DNA from 2 places in the Pseudonocardia sp. Ae331_Ps2 genome. Region 1 is predicted to be linked to the other one. Evidence: predicted binding sites of a transcription regulator. Region 1 holds the regulator's gene; the other holds the start of a gene.
What was found. Region 1 encodes HspR, which represses chaperone genes until heat shock. Its sites were predicted from a motif close to ANNTTGAGTNNNNNNNACTCAANNT; they were not measured.

Region 1 (6,079 bases):
GCACGTCGACCAGGTAGCTGCGCGAGAGCAGGTACATGTCGAAGTCACCGGCGAGCAGCTGCGGCTCGCGGGCGTCGTAGTCGCCGATGCGCACGGTGACCTCGATGCCGGCCCCGCGGAGCATCTCCTGGACGGCGGTGACCAGCGTCGGGAGCTCGGGGCGGGCGCCGTAGGACCCCAGCTCGATGCGCAGCGGGTTGCCAGGGCCGTAGCCGGCCTCGGCCAGCAGCTGCCGGGCGCGCGCGGGGTCGGCCGGCGGCGGGGCGTCCTGCGAGCCCCACGCCACGGCCGGGCCGAACAGCTCCGAGGCCGGGATCGCCGACCCGGCGAGCGCCTGCTCACCGAGCGCGGTGCGGTCCACGGCGGCCGCGACGGCCTGCCGCACCCGGATGTCGGCGAAGGGCCTGCGGGACTGGTTGAGGACCAGCGACGCGGTCCGGGGCGCGGCGACGGTCTGGTTCACGTACTCGTCGCCGGTGAACTCCAGCGCGCTGGACTCGGGGAGCTCCTGGGCGATGTCGGCGGCGCCGGCCCGCAGGGCCAGTGCGCGGGCGGCCGGGTCGGGCACGAAGTTCGCGGTGACACCGGCCAGCTGCGGGCGCTCACCCCAGTAGCGGTCGTTGCGGGCGAGGGTCACCGACTGGGTGCCGTTCGTCCGGGTGATCGTCATCGGGCCGGTGCCGGTCTGCTGGACCGACGGCGGCGTGGCCCGGTACGCCGACGGCGCCAGGATCGCTGTGTTCACGCTGGACAGCCGCAGCGGCAGGATCGGGTCGGGCTTCGCCGTCGTGACGCGCACGGCAGCCGCGCCGTCCGCGGCGGCCTGCAGGCCGATCCCGCGCACCGCGCGCGGCGGCGCGGCGACGCCGGCCACCCAGTTCAGGGCGGTCGCGGCGGCCTGCCCGGTGAGCGGCTCGCCGTTCTGGAAGGTCACGCCGGGACGCAGCTCGAACCGCCAGGTCCGCGGGTCGGACTGCTGGGCCCACGCCGTCGCCAGTGCGGGTCGGGGCTGCCCGTCCGGGCCGGACGCCACCAGGGACTCGGTCACCCCGAGCTGGGAGAGGACGAACGCGTCGTCGGTGTCCACGCCGTAACCGGCCGACGGGCCGAAGGCCATCGCGATCGTGGCCTGCCCGTCCGGCACGACCCGACCGCTCCCGCCACCGGTGCCGCCGCACGCGGTGAGGACCGCGGCGCTCACCACCAGGGCGGCGGCGACCCGCAAGCGGGAACGACGGGGTGCTACGACGGCGCGCACGGCGGCGGGCATCACGACCTGGCCTCTCCGGCGCCCTCGACCGTGTGTCACCCGGCGCCCGGGAGATCTTCGGTAAGCCTGTACATACGGTCAAGCATCTTCACGCATGCGCATATGTCGTTGTTGCCATCGAGTCGCGACTGCCGACGGCGACCTGGTACCACTTCGTGGTGCTCCGCAGCCTGCTCCGCCGACCCGCCGATCCCGAGTCGGACCCGCGTCCCCCGACGCCGCTCCGACCGGGCCGGTGGGCCCAGTTCCGCGGGCTCCCCCCGGTCATGAAGCTGCTGATCAGCACCCAGATGGCCTTCAACGTGGGCTTTTACATGGTGCTGCCCTACCTGGCGACGCACCTGGCCGAGGACCTCGGGCTCGCCGCGGCGGCCGTCGGGCTGGTGCTGGGGCTGCGGACGTTCAGCCAGCAGGGACTGTTCGTGATCGGCGGGACCCTGACCGACCGGTTCGGTGCGAAGCCGGTCGTGCTCGTCGGGTGCTCGCTGCGCGTGATCGGTTTCATCCTCCTCGGCGCGGCCGGATCGCTGCCCGCGGTCATCGGTGGGGCGCTGCTGACCGGGTTCGCGGCGGCCCTGTTCTCGCCGGCGGTCGAGTCGTCGCTGGCGCGGGAGGCCGGGGAGCGGGAGCGCGCCGGTGAGGGCCCGGCGCGGACCGAGGTGTTCTCGATGTTCGCCGTCGCCGGTCAGGTCGGGACCGTCACCGGGCCGCTGGTCGGCACCGCGCTCATGGTGGTCGACTTCCAGCTCGCCTGCCTGGTCGCCGCCGCCGGCTTCGTGCTGGTGGGTCTGGCGCACTGGCGGTGGCTGCCGTGGCGCGAGCCCGAGCAGGCCGGGCAGCCGATGCTCGCCGGCTGGGGCGAGGTGCTGGGGAACCGACGCTTCCTGCTGTTCGCGGTCGGCTACTCGGGTTGGCTGCTCTGCTACAACCAGCTCTACCTGGCCCTGCCCGACGAGCTGGAGCGCGTCGGGCGCACCGCCGCGCTCGGCTTCCTGTTCGTGATGATGTCCGTGCTGGTGATCTGTCTGCAGATGCGGGTGACGGCCTGGGGGAGCCGGATGGGGGCGGGCCGCGCGGTGGTGCTGGGGTTCTGCCTGATGGCCGCGTCGTTCACCGTCGTCGCGGTGGCGCGGCTGCTGCCGGACCTGCCGGGGTGGTGGGCGCTCACACCCGCGGTGCTGATGGTGCTGCTGCTGACCTTCGGCGAGATGTTCGCCGTGCCGGTCGCGCAGGATCTCATCCCGCGGCTGGCCGGGGAACGCAGGCTGGGCGCCCACTTCGGGGTGCTCGCCTCGTTCGGCGGGCTGATGGTGCTCGTCGGCTCGACGGGGGTCGGGGCGCTGCTCGACCCCGCGTTCCCACCCGCCCTGCCGTTCCTGGTCCTGGCGGCGGTGCCGCTGGCCGGAGCCGTGATGCTGGGCCTGCTGGCCCGGCGCGGAGCGCTGACGGCCGCCTGACCGGCTCGTGGCCCGGGCACGACGGTCGTCGCCGCGCGAGGCCCGGTCCCGCACCCCGGTTCCGACGGAGGACGCCGGGGTGCGCGACGGAGCGGGTTCAGCCGTCGTCGGCCGGGCGCCAGCGCACGACGGCCTGACGCCGGTCCACCGGCACGAGGTCGCGCCGGTAGGAGCGGTGCACCGCCGCGGTGGCCTGCGCAGCGGCGGCGCGGACCGCGTCCAGCTCGGCGGTCACCTCCTCGAGGCGCGCCGAGAGCTGGTCGACCATCTGCTCCAGTTCGATGATCCGCTTGACGCCCGCGAGGTTCACGCCCTCCTCCTGGGAGAGCCGCTGCACCTCGCGGAGCAGGGCGATGTCGCGCTGGGAGTAGCGACGTCCGCCGCCCGCGGACCGGCCCGGGCTGACCAGGCCGATCCGGTCGTAGCTGCGCAGGGTCTGGGCGTGCAGGCCGGACAGCTGCGCGGCGACCGAGATGACGAACACCGGGCTGTCGTGTGCCACGTCGACCGTCGGCGGTTCCTCCCCGTCACGGGGGGTGCGTCGTCCGGACACCGCCATCACCTCCTGGCGCTACCGAGCAGGTCGGCCCGCGGGTCGAACGACGACGTCGCCTCGGCGTAGGCCTCCAGCGCGCTCCTCGCCGCCTCGTCCAGCTTCTGCGGCACCGCCACCTCGACGGTGACCAGCAGGTTGCCCTTCTTCCCGTTCTTGCGTTCGACCCCACGCCCCGACACCCGGAACGTGCGGCCGCTGGTGGTGCCCGGCGGGATCCGCAGCGAGACGGTGCCGTCGAGTGTGGGCACCGTCAGGGTCGCGCCCAGAGCGAGCTCGGGGAAGGTCACCGGCACGGTGAGGGTCAGGTCGTCGGGGTTCTTCGACGACCGCCCGAAGATCCGGTGCGGGGTCACGCTCACGGTCACGTAGAGATCCCCGGCGGGGGCCCCGCCGCGCCCGGGCTCGCCCTGTCCGGGGAGCCGGATCTTCTGACCGTCGTCGACGCCCGCGGGGACCCGGATGGACAGCGACCGGGTCCGGGTGGACACGCCGTCGCCGTGGCACTCGGGGCACGGGTCGTCGATGATGCGCCCGGTCCCGCGGCAGTCGCGGCACGGCTCGGAGAACGAGAACGCGCCCTGGCTGCGGTTCACCAGGCCCTGACCGGCGCAGGTGGGGCAGGTGCGAGGGGTGCTGCCGGGCCGGGACCCGGTGTCGCCGCAGCGCTCGCACCGCCCGGGCGAGGACAGCTTGATGGGCACCGTCGCGCCGCGCACCGCGTCCTCGAAGGAGATGGTCAGGCTGCTCTCGACGTCCTGGCCGCGGCGGGCACCGGCCGTGCCGTACCCGCCCGCACCGCCGGCGCTGTTGCGCGCGGCGCGGCCGAAGATGTCGCCCAGGATGTCGCTGAAGTCGCCCGCACCGGCCCCGGCACCGCCCGCGCGGCCGGCCTGGCCGAACAGGTCGTTGATGTCGAAGCCACCCTGGCCGGCGCCACCGGGTCGCGCGCCGCCGGGGAAGCCACCACCGGTGCCGAACCCACCGAAGCCGCCGCCACCGGCGAACATCGCGCGGGTCTCGTCGTACTCCTTGCGCTTGGACTCGTCGCCCAGCACGCCGTAGGCCTCGGAGACCGCCTTGAAGCGGGCCTCGGCCTTCTCGTCGCCGGGGTTCGCGTCCGGGTGCAGCTCGCGGGCGAGCTTTCGGTACGCCTTCTTGATCTCGTCCTGGGACGCCGTCGAGGAGACGCCCAGCTCGCGGTAGTAGTCCTTCTCGATCCAGTCGCGCTGGGTCACTCCGCCTCCTTTCCGTTCACGCCCGCGACGCGGCGGGAGACCGGTCGTCTCCCGCCGCACCGCGTGGTCACGTCCCTACCCGTCCTGGTCAGGCCGGGTTCTGCGGCTCGCCGTCGCCGGCGTCCGCGCCGCCCGCGGCGTCGGTCTCGGCCTGTGCCTCGGCCTCTACCTCGGGGCGGTCCTGCACGGTCACCATCGCCGGCCGGAGGACCCGGTCGGAGATGCGGTAGCCACGACGCAGCACCGTCGACAGCACGGTGACCGTGGGGCCGGAGCCCTCGGCCGGCTCGTGCTGCACGGCCTCGTGGAGCTGCGGGTCGAAGGGCTCGCCCTCGGTCCCGAACGGCTCGAGACCGAGCTTCGTCAGCACCGCGGTGACCTTGTCCGCAGCGGCCTTGAAGGGTCCCGTGAGGTCGCCGTGCTGGGCGGCGCGCTCGAAGTCGTCGAGCACGACCAGCAGGTCGTTCGCGAAGGAGACCTTCGCGTCCACCTTCGTCTGCTCACGGTCGCGGTCGGCTCGACGCCGGTAGTTGGCGTACTCGGCGCTGACCCGCTGCAGGTCCGCGGTGCGCTCGGCGACCTCGGCCCGCAGCTTCTCGACCTCCGGGTCCTCCCCGTCGGCCGGGCCCGCGACCTGCTCGCCGTCCCCGGCCGGGGCCGCCGTGTCGGCGGCCCCGGTCGCGTCGGCGTCGGGACGGACCTCGCCGGTCTCCGGGTCCACCTTGCGGCGGTCCCGGAACGTCACCGGCTCCTCCTGCTTCTGTTCGTCTGCCATGTCGACCGTCCTGTCGTCCCGTGGATGGCCGCCGGCCGTCACTTGCCGCCCTTGGCGTCCTTGTCGTCGTCCACGATCTCGGCGTCGACGACGTCGTCCTGCGCGTCGGAGGCACCGGTCGCGCCGGCACCACCCTCGGCACCGGCACCCGCGGCGCCCTCGGCACCGGGCTGCGAGTACAGGGCGGACCCCATCTTCTGGGACTCGGTGGCGAGCTTCTCCATCGAGGACTTGATCGCCTCGTGGTCGGTGCCCTTCAGCGCCTCCTGGGTCTCACCCAGGGCGGCGTTGACCGAGTCCTTGACGTCGGAGGGGAGCTTGTCGTCGTTCTCCTTGACGAACTTCTCCGTCTGGTAGACGAGGGTCTCCGCCTGGTTGCGGGTCTCCGCCTCCTCGCGACGCTTGGCGTCTTCCTCGGCGTGCGCCTCGGCCTCCTTGACCATGCGGTCGATGTCGTCCTTGGACAGCGCCGACCCGCCGGTGATCGTCATCTCCTGGCTCTTGCCGGTGCCCATGTCCTTGGCGGACACGTTGACGATGCCGTTGGCGTCGATGTCGAAGGAGACCTCGATCTGCGGGACGCCGCGCGGGGCCGGCGCGATGCCGGTCAGCTCGAACATGCCGAGCTTCTTGTTGTACGCGGCGATCTCGCGCTCGCCCTGGTAGACCTGGATCTGCACCGACGGCTGGTTGTCATCCGCGGTGGAGAAGATCTCCGAGCGCTTGGTCGGGATCGTGGTGTTCTTCTCGATCAGCTTGGTCATGACGCCGCCCTTGGTCTCGATG
Region 2 (6,079 bases), 730 kb from region 1:
GCCCGCCGGAGCACGGCGGAACGGGCCGCAGCCCGCCGGAGCACGGCGGAACGGGCCGCAGCCCGCCGGAGCACGGCGGAACGGGCCGCAGCCCGCCGGAGCGTGGCGGACCGGCGCCGAGATGCAGCTCAGCGGGCCGCGGAGATCCACTATTCCCGCTGAGCCGCATCTCGGCGTACGTCCTCGTTCGCGATGGCGACGGAGTCCGGCTGATCCGGTCCGGCGGGCGCAGCGCCCGGAGCACGATCGGTGCATGACGATCCCCGGATGGCCCGAGGTGTTCCGCGGGACCGCGGCCCTGGCGGCGGGTCTCGTCACGCCCGACCTCCTGCGCGGGCCCCGCTTCCGCCGGCTGCTCCCGGACACCTACGCCCCCGCCGACGCCCACGCCGACCTGCGGCTGCGGTCGCTGGCGGCGTACCTGTGGGCCGGACCGGACGCGGTGCTCTGCGGGTACTCCGCCGCCGAGTTCCTGGGCGCGTCCTGCGCCCCGCGGGCCGCGCCCGCCGAGGTCGCGGTGACCGCGGTGCGCGCCGGGCCCCGATCCCGCGACGGCGTCGTGGTCCGGCGCGACGTCCTGCACCCCGACGAGGTCACCGGCGTCCGCGGTGTCCGCGTCACGACCCGCCTGCGTACCGCCTTCGACCTGGCCCGGTGGTCGGGCCCGACCGAGGGTGTCGTCGCCGTCGACGCGTTGTCCCGCGGGTCGTTCGCGCCGGACGTACTGCTGAACCTCGCGGCCCGGCACACCCATGCCCGTGGTGTCCGGCGCGTGGTCGACGCGCTGGTGTGGGCCGACCCCCGCGCCGGCTCCCCGCCGGAGACCCGCCTCCGGCTGGTCCTCGTCCGGGGTGGCCTGCCGCGGCCGGTACCCCAGCACCCGGTGCTCGACGACGCCCGGCGCACGGCGCTGTGGCTGGACCTGGCCTACCCCGACCACCGACTCGGCATCGAGTACGACGGCGGCGGTCACTTCGCGACGCCCGAGGCGGCCCGCGCCGACGCCGGGCGGCACACCCGTCTCGTCGCGGCGGGGTGGCGGGTGCTGCGCTACACGGCCCTGGACATGCACCGACGGCCCGACGAGATCGTCGCCGAGGTGCGCCAGGTGCTCGACCACAGTCGTCGAGATGCAGCTCAGCGGGCCGTGGAGATCGACAGTTCCCGCTGAGCTGCATCTCGGCGAGCTTCTCGGGTAGGAGCCCAGCGGGGCACGCGGCGCGGCGAGGGGCGGGTGCGACGAGGGGCGGCGCGGCGCGGGACGGGCGCGCACACGACGGCGCCCGCCCCGCGTATGCGGGACGGGCGCCGGTTCGTGCGGCTCACGCCGCCGGTCTGACGGGGGTCAGGCCGCGGGCTGCTCGGCCTCCGCCGCCTCGTGGGCCGGCTCCAGAGCGATCCGGAGCACCTCGGCGACGTCGGCGACCGGGTGCACCCGCAGCTCGGCGCGCACCGACTCCGGGACGTCGTCCAGGTCGGGCTCGTTGCGCTTCGGGATGATCACGTCGGTCAGTCCGGCCCGGTGCGCGGCGAGCAGCTTCTGCTTCACCCCGCCGATGGGCAGGACCTTGCCCTGCAACGTCACCTCGCCGGTCATGCCCACGCTCGACCGGACCGGCCTGCCGGAGGCGAGCGAGGCCAGCGCCGTCGTCATCGTGACGCCGGCGGACGGGCCGTCCTTCGGGACCGCACCGGCCGGGACGTGCACGTGCAGCTTGCGCGACGCGAGGTCACCGGCCAGCCCGCGCGAGCGCAGGTAGGACAGGGCGATCGAGACCGACTCGGTCATGACCTCGCCCAGCTGCCCGGTGATCTGCAGGCCCGGCTCGCCCTCCATTGCGGTGGCCTCGATGAACAGCACGTCCCCACCGGCGCCGGTCACCGCCAGTCCGGTGGCGACGCCCGGCACCGAGGTCCGCTCGGCGGACTCCGGGGTGAACCGCGGCCGTCCGAGGTAGGTGACGAGCGCGTCGGCGTCGACGTGCACCGGGCGCGCCGTGTCCGACGCGTCCAGCTGCACCGCCACCTTGCGCAGCACCTTCGCCAGGCCCCGCTCCAGCTGCCGGACCCCGGCCTCCCGGGTGTACTCGGCGGCGATCATCGAGAGCGCGACGTCGGTGAACTCCACGTCGCCGTCGTCCAGACCGGCCTTCGCGATCTGACGCGGCAGCAGGTGGTCGCGGGCGATCGCGACCTTCTCCGGCTCGGTGTAGCCGTCGAGCGTCACGATCTCCATCCGGTCGGCCAGCGGGCCGGGGATCGCGGAGGCGTCGTTCGCCGTCGCCAGGAACAGGACGTTCGACAGGTCGAGGTCGACCTCCAGGTAGTGGTCGCGGAAGGTGTGGTTCTGCGCCGGGTCGAGCACCTCCAGCAGCGCCGCGGTCGGGTCACCGCGGAAGTCGCTGCCGACCTTGTCGATCTCGTCGAGCAGCACGACCGGGTTCATCGAGCCCGCCTCGCGGATCGCGCGGACGATGCGGCCGGGCAGCGCGCCGACGTAGGTGCGCCGGTGGCCACGGATCTCCGCCTCGTCACGCACGCCGCCGAGCGCCACGCGGACGAAGTTGCGTCCGAGCGCGCGGGCGACCGACTCCCCCAGCGACGTCTTGCCGACGCCGGGCGGGCCGACCAGCGAGAGCACCGCGCCCGAGCCGCGGCCGCCGATCGTGTCGAGCCCCTTGCGTCCGCGACGGGCGCGCACGGCGAGGAACTCGACGAGGCGCTCCTTCACGTCGTCGAGGCCGGCGTGGTCGGCGTCGAGGATGCGACGGGCCTCCGCCAGGTCCGACGAGTCGGTGGTCGTGGTGCTCCACGGGATGTCGAGGACCGTGTCGAGCCAGGTCCGGATCCAGCCGGACTCCGGGCTCTGGTCCGAGGCGCGCTCCAGCTTGCCGACCTCGGTCAGCGCGGCCTTGCGGACGTCGTCGGGCAGGTCGGCGGCCTCCACGCGGGCGCGGTAGTCGTCGGAGCCCTCCGGGTCGTCCTCACCGAGCTCCTTGCGGATGGCCGCGAGCTGCTGGCGCAGCAGGAACTCACGCTGCTGCTTCTCCATGCCCTCGCGGACGTCGTTCGAGATCTTCTCGCTGACCTCCTGCTCGGCGACGTGCTCCTTGGTCCATTCCAGGAGCTTCTCCAGCCGGGCGTCGAGGTCGGTCTCGGCGAGCAGCTCGGCCTTGTGTGCGACGTCGAGCCACGAGGCCCACCCGGCGAGGTCGGCGAGCGCACCCGGGTCGTCGGTCTGCTGGACCGAGTCGATCACCTGCCAGGCGCCCCGCTGCTGCAGGATGCCGACGACCAGGGCCTTGTACTCGCGGGCGAGCTCCTGGGTGCGGCCGGTGGGCGCACCGGCCTCGATCGGCTCGGCCTCGACCCAGAGCGCCGCGCCCGGACCGGAGACCCCCGACCCGATGCGGGCGCGCCGCTCACCGCGCACGACGGCGGCCCGGTCCCCGTTGGGGAGCCTGCCGATCTGCTCGAGCACGGCGACGACGCCGATGGCGCCGTAGCGGCCGTCGATGCGGGGGACGACGAGCACCCGTCTCCCGTCGTCACGGTCCTGGGCCGCGGCGGTGGCCGCGTCCACCGCGGCACGGGTGTCGGAGTCGTCGAGGCGGACGGGGACGACCATGCCGGGCAGGACCACGGCGTCGTCGAGGGGCAGGACCGGGAGCGTCAGCACGTCACTCATGCCCGGCACAACCACGCGGAGGGCCCTCCGCTTCCCGGAGTTGAGTCGTGTCCGCTCAGGGCGAACGCGGACCTCGGCGGGCCGGGACGGCCGTGAGCACCCCGAGGACCGGGTGGGTCACCAACGCGGTCCGCCGCCCTGGACCTCCATCACCGCGGGCTTGACGTCGACCAGGTAGACCAGCGTCGCGACGGTGGCGGCCAGCCAGAACATGGCCCCGCCGTACATCGGGCCGCCCGTGACGAGCAGGAGCAGCAGCGCGACGCCGGTGATGCCCAACCAGGCGTTCTTGGTGAGCTTGCCCGCCGCGGTGAAGGCGTCGGCGCGTTGCCTCAGCGCGTGCCCGAACGAGAACCCGCCGACCACCACCATGATCCACTTGATCACGAAGATGATCACTTCATCGGGGACACCTGGCAGCGACAGCACGCGGCCAGAGTACGGACAACCCGGGCGCTGGTCACGTCCGGCGCCACATCCCGGGCGGCCCGATCCACGGCCCCGCACACGACGACGCCCCCGGCCGATCGAGGATCGGCCGGGGGCGCGGTGCGTGCTCACCGGGCGCGGGGCCCGGCGGGTGTCACTTCTTCGCGGCGGACGCGCTCGAGGTGCCACGGCGGGTGGTCGGCTTGCGGGCCGGGACCTTCGCGCCGGTGGCGGTCTTCGGGTCGGTCTTGGCGGCGGCGCGGCGCGCGGTCGAACGCGTGGTGGACGCGACCTCGTCGCCGGCCTCCTCGATCGCCTCGGCGGCCTCCTTCGAGACCTCGGTGACGGCCTCGGCGACCTCGCCCGCAGCGGTCTGGGCGCGGCGGGCGACCTTCTCACCGACCGAGCGGGTCTGCGTGGTGACGGCGCCGAGGGTCTTGACGGCGACCTCGTGGGTCTCGTCCACGAACTCGTCGACGCGGGTGTCGAACTTCTCGGTCAGGTCCTCGACCGTCGCGATGGCCTGCTTGACCTGCGGCTGCTTGCGGATGCGGCCCCAGGCCTTCTCACCGCGCTGGGCGAAGCCGACGTAGACACCCTCGACCTCGGAGCGGAACTCCTCGATCTGCTTGCGGATGTTGTCCGAGGACAGCTTGCCGCGCAGCTCCTTGAGCTCCTCGGGGAGCTCCTGGACGCGGGTCTGGACCTCCTCGGCGCGCTTGGTGGCGGCCTCGCGGGCGTCGGTGACGACCTTGGTCACGGTGCTGTAGGCGTAGTCGCCGGCACCGAGGACGGCGAGCAGCGGGGTGCGGACGACCTCGGCCTGCTCGGCGGTCTGCTCACGCAGCTTCTGGACGTCGGCGCTGGTGGGGAGGTTCACGGCCATGATGATCACTTCCTGGATTCGGTGGACGTGTCGTCGGGATCGGCGGTGAGACCGTTCTCCCTGCGGAACGACTCGTAGACGTCGAGCAGCACGCGTTTCTGCCGCTCGCTGAGGGTCGGATCGGTGAGCACCGCGTCGGTCACCTGACCGGCGGGCCGCTCCTCGAGGATGCCGGCGCGGACGTAGAGCGCCTCGGCCGAGATGCGCAGCCCCTTGGCGATCTGCTGCAGTATCTCGGCGGACGGCTTGCGCAGTCCGCGCTCGACCTGGCTCAGGTACGGGTTGCTGACGCCCGCGGTGCGGGCCAGCTGCCGCATCGAGACCTGGGCGGCCTCGCGCTGGGCGCGGATGTAGGACCCGATGTCCTCCACCGCGTGCCCCACGGTCTGACCGACGCTCTCGACGGCCTGCGCGACGCGCTCGGCGGGCTCGACGGACTCACGGTCTCCGGGCTTGCGCTCGGTGGCCATCCGTCTCACCTCCGCCTCGATCCGTTCTTCACTGACGGAATCGACCGTACGCGGCGCCGCTAGCTCCTGCAAGCAGGGTGCTAGCGCTGGTCACGTGGTGTGCGCCACGTCGATGACGGTGCGATGACGGCGCGATGTCCTGCGGGGACACCTGACCGATCACCCGATGACGAGCTCCCCCACGGCGTGGATGACCAGGCCGGCGAGCGCCCCGACGACGGTGCCGTTGATCCGGATCCACTGCAGGTCGCGGCCCACCTGTAGCTCGATCTTGCGCGAGGTCTCCTCCGCGTCCCAGCGGGCGACCGTGTCGGTGATGAGCGTGGTGATCTGGTGCCGGTAGTGCCGCACGACGTACGACGCGGCGTCGGCCAGCCAGCCGTCGAGCTTCGCGCGCAGCTCGGCGTCGCGACCCAGCCTCCGCCCGAAGGCCATGAGGCCGTCGCGCACGCGCAGGCGCAGCTCGTTCGACGGGTCGTCCGCGGCGTCGAGGACCATGGCCTTCACGACCGTCCAGGCGCGGCCGATGAAGTGCTGCACCTCGGGGTGCTCGACGACCTGGCGCTTGACCTGCTCGGCGCGCTCCATGGTCGTCTCGTCGTACTG

Region 2: the regulator HspR is predicted to act here: its motif matches at 3,726-3,750, upstream of lon (endopeptidase La).

What each region holds. Positions count from the first base shown of each region.
Region 1 covers NZ_MCIM01000001.1:1,976,435-1,982,513, forward strand. The annotation lists gene Ae331Ps2_RS09460 (ABC transporter substrate-binding protein) at 1-1,225, opposite strand, end outside; gene Ae331Ps2_RS09465 (MFS transporter) at 1,537-2,727, shown strand; gene Ae331Ps2_RS09470 (heat shock protein transcriptional repressor HspR) at 2,825-3,280, opposite strand; gene Ae331Ps2_RS09475 (DnaJ C-terminal domain-containing protein) at 3,286-4,518, opposite strand; gene grpE (nucleotide exchange factor GrpE) at 4,607-5,293, opposite strand; gene dnaK (molecular chaperone DnaK) at 5,332-6,079, opposite strand, start outside.
Region 2 covers NZ_MCIM01000001.1:2,707,723-2,713,801, reverse strand. The annotation lists gene Ae331Ps2_RS13005 (DUF559 domain-containing protein) at 254-1,171, shown strand; gene lon (endopeptidase La) at 1,346-3,688, opposite strand; gene Ae331Ps2_RS12995 (DUF2516 family protein) at 3,806-4,117, opposite strand; gene Ae331Ps2_RS12990 (hypothetical protein) at 4,272-4,997, opposite strand; gene Ae331Ps2_RS12985 (helix-turn-helix domain-containing protein) at 5,009-5,473, opposite strand; gene Ae331Ps2_RS12980 (DUF445 domain-containing protein) at 5,633-6,079, opposite strand, start outside.